DNA from 2 places in the Flavobacterium sp. KACC 22758 genome. Region 1 is predicted to be linked to the other one. Evidence: riboswitches for the same ligand, from Rfam matches in the RefSeq annotation. Region 1 holds a riboswitch; the other holds the start of a gene.

Region 1 (4,498 bases):
AAAACTTTAAAATAAAAAAAAGGCTTTCAGAAATGAAAGCCTTTTTTAAACCATAAATTCAAAAATGAATTAATCGTTAAAGTAAAAACCATTTGGAGATATTCCTACTGTAAATGATTTGTTTTTTGTTCCTGTAAGTGAATAAATGTATGCTTCTCCAGGATCTTGGTTGTTTATAGCATCGGCTGCATAAATTTTATTGTCTTCGACTGCAAAACCGTAAAGATTTGTAACATCAGCAGCTTTAAATAACGCTGTTGCTGGTAAAGATGTCGCATTAGCGGCCATAGAATAAATATTGTTTCCAATAGTATAATATACTTTGCTGTCTTCGATATCTAAGAATCCCGGATGTGTTATACCTGTAAAATCTAATGTTGATGATACAGTATTAGTACTTAAATTCACTTTTACAATTTTTCCCGCAGTTTCAACATCTGCATAGAATGGTTTTCCGTTACATAAAATATATAAAGTTCCGTTGTCTTTTACTAAGTCGCTTGGAACATCTCCCACTACAAAATTTGTAACAACCGTATTTGTAGCAGAGTTGATAACTGTTAATGAATTTCCTTGTCCCCAGCCGCCTTTGTGTGCTACATAAAGTTTACCATCATTTTCGATGATTTTTTCCGGACCTTCAACTACTGAAATTGAAGAAGTAACTGTATTAGTAGTAAGATCTAAAACTGCTACATAATCATCAGCAGGATCGCTTCCTTCACCCCAGTTTGTTACATATCCTTTTCCGTTTGCAAATGCAATAAATCTTGGATTGTTTAAATTAGCTGTAACGGTAGCAATGCTTTTAAAAGTGTATCTGTTAACCACTTCAATTTTATTTGATCCGTTTACCACTATATAAGCTGCATCATCTTTAAAACCAATAAATAAAGGAGTATCTCCAGTAATTTTACCAGGATTAACTAAAGAAAAAACATTGTTTTCGATACTCAAATCATCTGATAAATAAGAAATAGTTCCGTTGGTTTTTCCAAAATTACCTTCATTAACAATAAAAATTCCATTCTCATAATCGCCGCGCGGCTCATCGTTATTGTCATCATCGTTGCTGCAAGACACAAAAAATGCCGAACTTATAAGCACAGTTAAAAATAGTTTGTTAAATTTTTTCATGAAATTTAAAAATTAAGGTTTATGTATATAGTATAATTTCTACCCGGCATTTGTCTGTTTGTTACGGGTTGATAATTTTCGTTCCACAGGTTTAAAACCTGAAATCCAATTTTGTAACTGTTTTTTGCTCCAAAATCATAATCGACACCAATATTCCCAACATCATAATCTTTAATTCTTGATGCACGATTATTAAAAGGAGTAGTGTAAACTTCTCCATTATAGAGGTATTGAAAGTAAGAAGACAGCTTTTTCCAGTTGTAAGCCACAGAGCCTGTTAATTTATGATAAGGAACATAAATTAACTGTTTGTAGATTAATTCGTTTTTAATTAGCTGCCGGCTTTCTGAAACTGTATAAGCGTACGTGCCGTTGATTGTGAAATTATTTTGCCCAAATTTTGGTTTCCATTCTACAAGAACTTCTGCCCCATAGGCTCTCACTTTATCTGTGTTTTCAGGCGTCCATATATCACCGCCTCCTTCAGCCGGAACCCAGCGCAGTAAATCTTTAATAGAATTATAATAAGCAGTGATCGATAAAGTAAAGTTTTTTCTAAAGAATTCATTGCCAATTTCTGCCTGATAAGAGGTTTCGGGTTTTAAATTAGGATTACCGCTTCCTTCCCAAAACAAATCATTATAGGTAGGCATTCTAAAATTCTTTGAAGCATTGAATTTCAAACGGTAAAAACTGGTGAAATCATATTTTGTTCCAAATGAAAAAAGAAAAGGATTACCGTAGTTGTCTGTAATTTCCTGACGAATGCTGGCGTTATAATCCCATTTTTCAGTTAACAAATGATGCAAAAGCAGACTGGCTGTACCGACTTCTCTTTTTACATTATCAATACTCGAACCGTATCCTTTGTTTCGGCTGTAGTCTACAATTGAGTTTAATTTGATTTTATCATTTACATCAAAAGCTAAATCGTATTTTATGATAGAAGTTTCAACTTTTCCGTAAGTAAAATTATTGGAGGTAATACTTGGAAAATATTTATAAGATTCGCCAATATGTGCAGCTCGGAGTTTAGATGTAAAACGCCCCAGCTGACTTTCCCATTCTAATAAATTACGAGTATTAAAATCGTTGTATTTTGTTTTTGAGGCATTTGGTGATGTTAAAGAAAAGTGACGTTCTGAATCGTAAAACTGGCTGTAAGCTTTTAAAGTATTATTAGCATTGATTTTATAACCAAAAGTAGTATTCATACTTGTGTTATAATATTGGCCATTAATGTTTCTTTCGTCTGAATTGCCAGGATATTTAAAATCATTATCAGAACTGTTTCTTGAAATACTGACCTGTAAGCTGTATTTATCTGATGAAACTATAGTGCGGTAATTTGCGCTGTATGTATTGTAACTTCCAGCGCTGAAAAAAACATGATTAGAAAATTCGTTTTTAAAAAGTAAATCATTGTTAAGGTGAATGCTTCCGCCAATAGCGCTGCTTCCGTACAAAACACTTCCACCTCCGGCTTTTACTGTTATAGAATTAAAATCTCTCGTTCCAATAGTATTAAAATCGGCCTGACCTAAAAATTGTGAATTTATATTTATACCATTCCAGATAACAGCGGTCTGTGCGCCTGTTGTTCCTCTAAAAGATGGGGCAGAAGTCATTCCGAGTCCATTTTCTTTGAAATAAATAACAGTATTAAAATTTAAAAGAGAGGTTAAAGAAGGCTGGTTTCTGTCGAGAATTGAATCGTTTAAAACCTGAACAGACTGTGAAGTAGAGTATTTCTTAAGATTAGCATCAGAAACTACAACTTCTTTTAATTTAATAGAATCGCTCTGCGCCCATATAAATTGGCACAACATCAAAAGAAAAAAAGCAAAACGTATTCTTAAAGTCATAATTTCTACACTCTTTTTCCCGAGAGCTCGATATTTGTTACAAAGGCAGGTCTCCTGGCTTGCGTCTTGTTGTTTACCTTCCCATTCGCGGTAGCGAGCAGTGGTTTTGCAGTTTACAACAATCATTCTTTTTTAGAACTAAGCTTACAGTTGCGGGTACAGCTCAAGATTTTACTTGATTCCCTTTTTAATGTGCTAATCAAAACACAACCTTAATTTTGTGCAAATATAAAGTTAAAAATACTGATAATTCAAATATGTGTTGTTTTTATAATCAAATAATCAAACAAATAGCCAGATTATAGTTCAATTCTTATGACTTCCCCAAAATCAACTTTGTTTTGAAAAGCCTCTTTTAAAGGCAGTGAAGTTTGATGGCACAAAATGCTTCGTATGATACCCGCATGAGCTACAATAATTACAGGGTGTTTAAGGTCTGAAATCTGCTCAGCTAAAAAGCTGCCAACTCTTGAATGTAATTCTGTAAATGATTCTCCATTTGAAACGGGAATATTTACAAAATCTTCCATCCAAGGATTTAACTCTTCTGGCGGAATCTCATCCCAGGGTTTTAATTCCCAGTCACCAAAATTCATTTCTTTTAAGCGGTCATCTTCCTGATAAGAAATAGCGTTTGTATTTTTTTGAATATGTTTTGCCAGAATAGAACAACGTTTTAACGGGCTTGAAAAAATTAGAGCTTGAGATGGCAATTCAGATATAATTCTATCAAATATTTCGGCAAAAGGCGCAGCAATATCAACATCCGATTGTCCGTAGCAAATTCCTTTTTCGCAGATCGTTTCGGTGTGACGAACTAGATAAATTTCCATATGAAAAGAATACTTAAATAATATACAACTTCACAAACCTGCTGTGTGGCGCCAAGACAATCGCCTGTGTAGCCGTCAATCCATTTTTGAAAATAGCGAGCCAGAAAATATCGGGTAATAAAAACCGGAATTACTACTAAAAGAGTTTTATAATTGAAATAGGAGAGTGCTAATAACGGAATTAATCCGAAGAAAGATGAACCCAAAACTTCTCTCCAGCTGTGGTTTTTTGCTATTGGTTTACTTTTACTCGAAGCATCATCGCGAGAATATTCATGTGTAAAAATAATACTTATCGCTGCTAAACGACTTAAAGAATGTGCAGAAATAAATAAAAGGAAAACCAGAAAAATGCTGTGAGTAAAAAGTGAAATGGATTCTGAAAGCAGTTTAAATTTTACCAGAAAAAGCAAAACCAAACCAATTGCTCCATAAGCACCAATGGCGCTGTCTTTCATAATTGTGAGGATTTTTTCTTTAGTCCATCCTCCGCCAAATCCGTCGCAGACATCTGCAAATCCGTCTTCGTGAAAAGCACCGGTAGTTAAAACCGAAATAATAATTGAAAAAATCACTGCTGTTTCTGTTGAAAGAAATAATGAGAAAAGATAAAAAGCCAGAAATGAAATTGTGCCTACTATCCAGCCAATAAAAGGGAAATAT
Region 2 (4,498 bases), 1.5 Mb from region 1:
CCGGCAGCCAAAATCATTCTGTCGATTCCTAAAGTTTTTGGCGTTGCATATTTATTATGAAACGGGTAAATATCTTCATGTGTAAAAAAATGAACATTTAACTGTTTTTCAAAACTCAAAAAAGATTGTTTTTCGACATCTCCAACCGAGGCAACAACCAAATCTGAGCAGTTTGGAAATTTTCCCAAAATTTTTTCAATTTTTTTTTCAAGCTCATTTTTTTCAAAAACGAAATACTCCAAAACACTACTCCCTTCAAAGACAGCAGCTTTAATTCTGGTATTTCCAACATCAACAGTTAAAATCATTTTTCTTTTTTGTTTGTGCGAAGATACGAATTGATTTTTTTTCTAAAATGTTTTGGATAAACGGAAAATGATTCTATCTTTGCACCCGCATTGAGCACAAGACGGTACCTTAGCTCAGATGGTAGAGCAATGGACTGAAAATCCATGTGTCCCTGGTTCGATCCCTGGAGGTACCACCAAAACCCGAATAGCAATATTCGGGTTTTTTGTTTTTATTATTTTCGGAAAAATTTAAACCGAAAAGTAAAAAAGAATAGCCCACAGATAACACGGATTATACAGGTTTTAAAAATCATTTTAATCTGTATAATTTGCGGCTAAAAAAAAGTTCGCAAGGCTTTATATTGATAAAGCTTTGCGAACTTTGCGTTTTTTACCTTGCGGTCTTTGCGGTTAAAAAACCTAGTCTAAAAAATCTTATTGATGAAACACAGAAACCGCTGGAAAATAATATCCTGAAAAACTTACTGTTCCTGTTTTAGCTCCAGAATCTGCATTGAATAAATAAAGGTTATTGATCGCAAAATTTGCTCCATATCCTTCGTTTACGGTATTAACTACTAAAGTGTTTTTCTTTTTGTCATAACCAATTCCTGCTCCATATAATATATTAGAATCTGTTAATGTAATGAAAGGCGAAGCTAATGAAGAAACATCTCCGTTATATTTATAAATTTCTTTACCACCGCTCCAGCTTCCATTTTTGGCAATGAAAATAGCATTTTTTGCAGCTGTAATAGATCCCGGATGCCAGGCTCCCCAGCTTCCGTAAGCCTGAAAACCTAATGCTATTTCTTTTACCTCAAGAGTATTAGAGTCTATATTGATAAGTTTTGTTCCGCCTGCGGCCCATACTTTTTTATCATCAGTAACAGCAAATCCCAGAACCATTCCTGAAATTGTTTTTTCGACTGCTAATGTTGTAGCATTAATTACAATAACCCCTTTTGATGCCGACAATGCAAAGATATATCCGTTAGCTTTTACAATGTCTCCTACCTGACCAGTAATTCCTTCAACTTGTCCGTTTAATTCCATTGTATTCAAATTAAGTTTGAATATTCCTTTTCCAGAAGTAAGCAAAGCCTGATTTTCATCAATTCCAACTATTGCACGCCAGTCGTTTCCGCCCTGAGCCGGAATTCTTTTTTCTTCTTTAAGCGAATAAGCATCTGCAACCACAACTGGTCCGCCGACTTTAGAAACCAAGAATAGTTTTTTATTAAAGATAGTTCCAAACTCTAAAGTTGATGATTCTGGTTTTAAATCTTTATCTGGATTTACTTTTACAAAAATACTGTCTTCTATTGCTTTTGTATCGTATCTGTAAAACCCAACTGTTCCTGTTCCGTGTCCAAACCATCCTTCATTAATCATAAAGAATCCGTTTTCATAAGCTCCAAATGTGTGAATATCGTAAGTTAGAGATACGTTTCCGCCATTGTTTTTGGCAGTCATCGTAATTTTAAAATCTCCTCTTGTTTCTGGTTTAAAAATATATGTCGAATCAGATCCTACAACATTCCCGTTTACTGCCCATTCAAATGAAACATTATTTCTGTCTTTTATTTTTGAACTCAGCTGAAGTGTTTTTCCAATTGTCAAAGTATCTTTTAACTGCTGTTCGCCCTTGATAACAGGCGGCGCCGTAAAATCATCATCATTATTACATGAAGTTGCCAGCATCATTAAAGAAGCAATGGCGATTAATTGCTTGGAAAAAAAATTGTTTCTCATTATTAAATATTTAAAAAATTATATTACTTAAATGTTTAAATCCAGCGCACTAAAAAACTACGTTTCTGGGCAATGACATGTTTAATGATTTTTTTGATAGAGAAAAGGAAACGTCAAGAAGAAAAAACACCCAAAAAGAAACTGTTTTTAAGACATCGCATTTGCAGAAAAAAATCTCATAAACTTATTTAGCTTACGAGAATAGAATGATCAAACAATACCCATTATCACTTAGAGTGAAAAAGTATTATTCTTAATTCAAGCTTCAATCCCCGAAAGCTGTTATTACTATAAAAATGGCAGGTCTTCTGACTTGCTCCCTACACCCAGCCTTCCCTTTCGAATTGAAAAGTGACATATTAAAGGTTTCAGTTAATGAGCTTACAGCTGCGGGACAGTTTTGGATTTGCACCAAATTCCCTTTTAATGTCATATTTAATCAAACATGACAACCATTTTCTGATTTAAATTTTGAGCTACAAAACTAGTGTTTTCTTTTTTGAAATCCATTCATCCTTATACTACATAAGGGTTTAGGCACATCTGCATTCTATGATATATTCCGAATTATTAAGGATTGACTGATTAAAAATGTATTATCAACAATTAATTAGTTTTTGTTAAAAAAGTATCAACTAAATAAAAAAATATCTTATATATTCGTAAAATCGTATTTTAATTTTTTATTCATTATTAAATCAACAGAACGTTTTATGAGCAAAACTTCTACTAAAGGCATTTGGAAAGTAATTTCGGCCTCTTCTATGGGAACAATGATTGAATGGTACGATTTCTATATTTTTGGAAGTTTGGCCGTTGTAATTTCAACTAAATTCTTTCCGAGTGATAATCCAACTGCAGCATTTTTATCTACATTAGCCACATTTGCTGCCGGATTTGTTGTCAGACCTTTTGGCGCTTTATTTTTTGGACGATTGGGAGATATTATTGGCCGAAAATATACTTTCATGGCTACTTTATTATTAATGGGAGGTTCTACATTTTTAATAGGCTGTATCCCAAGTTATGAAACCATTGGTTTTGTCGCGCCTCTGTTAGTTTTGATTTTGCGTTTATTGCAAGGTTTGGCTCTTGGCGGAGAATATGGCGGCGCAGCGACTTATGTTGCCGAACATGCTCCGGCGGGTCAAAAAGGATATTGGACATCGTGGATCCAGACTACTGCAACGGTTGGTTTATTTATTTCTTTGATGGTTATTCTGGCTACCAAAAATGTACTTTCGGCCGAAGCTTTTGATTCATGGGGATGGCGTGTTCCTTTTTGGGTTTCTATTGTAATGGTGGGAGTTTCGTATTTAATAAGAAAAAATATGGACGAATCACCTGTATTTGCAAAAGCTAAAAAGGAAGGAACAACAAGTGCAAATCCTTTAAAGGAAAGTTTTGGAAACCGATACAATTTAAAGTTTGTTCTCTTGGCATTATTTGGCGCAACAATGGGACAGGGTGTTGTTTGGTATACCGGACAATTCTATGCCATGAGTTTTATGAAAACGGTTATGAATGTAGATTCTTCTCAGGTTGACAGTTTACTCGGAATTGCATTATTGATTGGAACGCCGTTTTTTATTGTTTTTGGATGGCTGAGTGACAAAGTCGGCCGTAAATACATTATGATGTTCGGTATGTTACTCGCTATTTTATTCTACAGACCTATATATAAAATGATGTACAACACAACTGATGTGAGTTACAAAACCGAAATTGTAGACCAAACCTCTCAAAAGATCGAAAAAGCAAAAAATAATGACGTAATTACCACTATTTCAAAAACCTATACTGATGGAACTACGTATATCGAAAAGAAAACAGATTTTGCTGATAAGAAAAAATCTCAAAGCAGTGTTACTATAAATATCAATTCTGGCGATGAATGGACTTTAATTTTTTTAGTTTTCATTCAGGTTTTATTTGTTACAATGGTTTATGGTCCAATTGCAGCGTTTTTAGTTGAAATGTTTCCAACTAAAATCAGATATACTTCTATGTCACTTCCTTATCATGTAGGAAATGGAATTTTTGGAGGTCTGCTGCCGGCAATTTCGACTTATTTTGTAACTCATGCAAAAGCAGCCGGAAAAAGCGATTTTTATCTTGACGGACTTTGGTATCCTATTATTATTGCGTCGATCTGTTTCGTAATTGGAATGATTTACATAGACAACAAAAACAAAATTAATCATCTTTAACATTTAAGAACATGAATACAATCAGACAAGCTTTAGGCGTTTTATGGGTTATTTTGGCAGTTGCGGCCGCTTACTTCTGCGTGTTTGAATTTGGCTTACCTAAATTATTATCAGATCAGCAAGATGATTTAGTATTTGGTATTATTATTCTTTTTATCCTGACGCCTCTTATTGTTTTAGGCTTAGGAACATTTGGTTATTTTGCTGTTATTGGAGAGTATAGCCATAAAAAGAAATAACAAA

What was found. A riboswitch is a leader RNA that binds a small molecule or an ion and turns the genes downstream of it on or off. The one in region 1 is predicted to bind cobalamin.
Region 2: linked by a shared signal. The riboswitch ahead of PQ462_RS02045 (DUF5074 domain-containing protein) and the one ahead of PQ462_RS19495 (TonB-dependent receptor plug domain-containing protein) in region 1 are both predicted to bind cobalamin.

Annotation. Positions count from the first base shown of each region.
Region 1 is NZ_CP117878.1:4,627,269-4,631,766, reverse strand. It holds gene PQ462_RS19505 (S41 family peptidase) at 1-15, shown strand, start outside; gene PQ462_RS19500 (YncE family protein) at 70-1,137, opposite strand; gene PQ462_RS19495 (TonB-dependent receptor plug domain-containing protein) at 1,143-3,002, opposite strand; cobalamin riboswitch at 3,030-3,232, opposite strand; gene cobC (alpha-ribazole phosphatase) at 3,302-3,835, opposite strand; gene PQ462_RS19485 (adenosylcobinamide-GDP ribazoletransferase) at 3,820-4,498, opposite strand, start outside.
Region 2 is NZ_CP117878.1:452,619-457,116, reverse strand. It holds gene PQ462_RS02055 (type III pantothenate kinase) at 1-308, opposite strand, end outside; tRNA gene PQ462_RS02050 (tRNA-Phe) at 412-487, shown strand; gene PQ462_RS02045 (DUF5074 domain-containing protein) at 726-2,045, opposite strand; cobalamin riboswitch at 2,327-2,517, opposite strand; gene PQ462_RS02040 (MFS transporter) at 2,759-4,255, shown strand; gene PQ462_RS02035 (DUF6814 family protein) at 4,267-4,494, shown strand.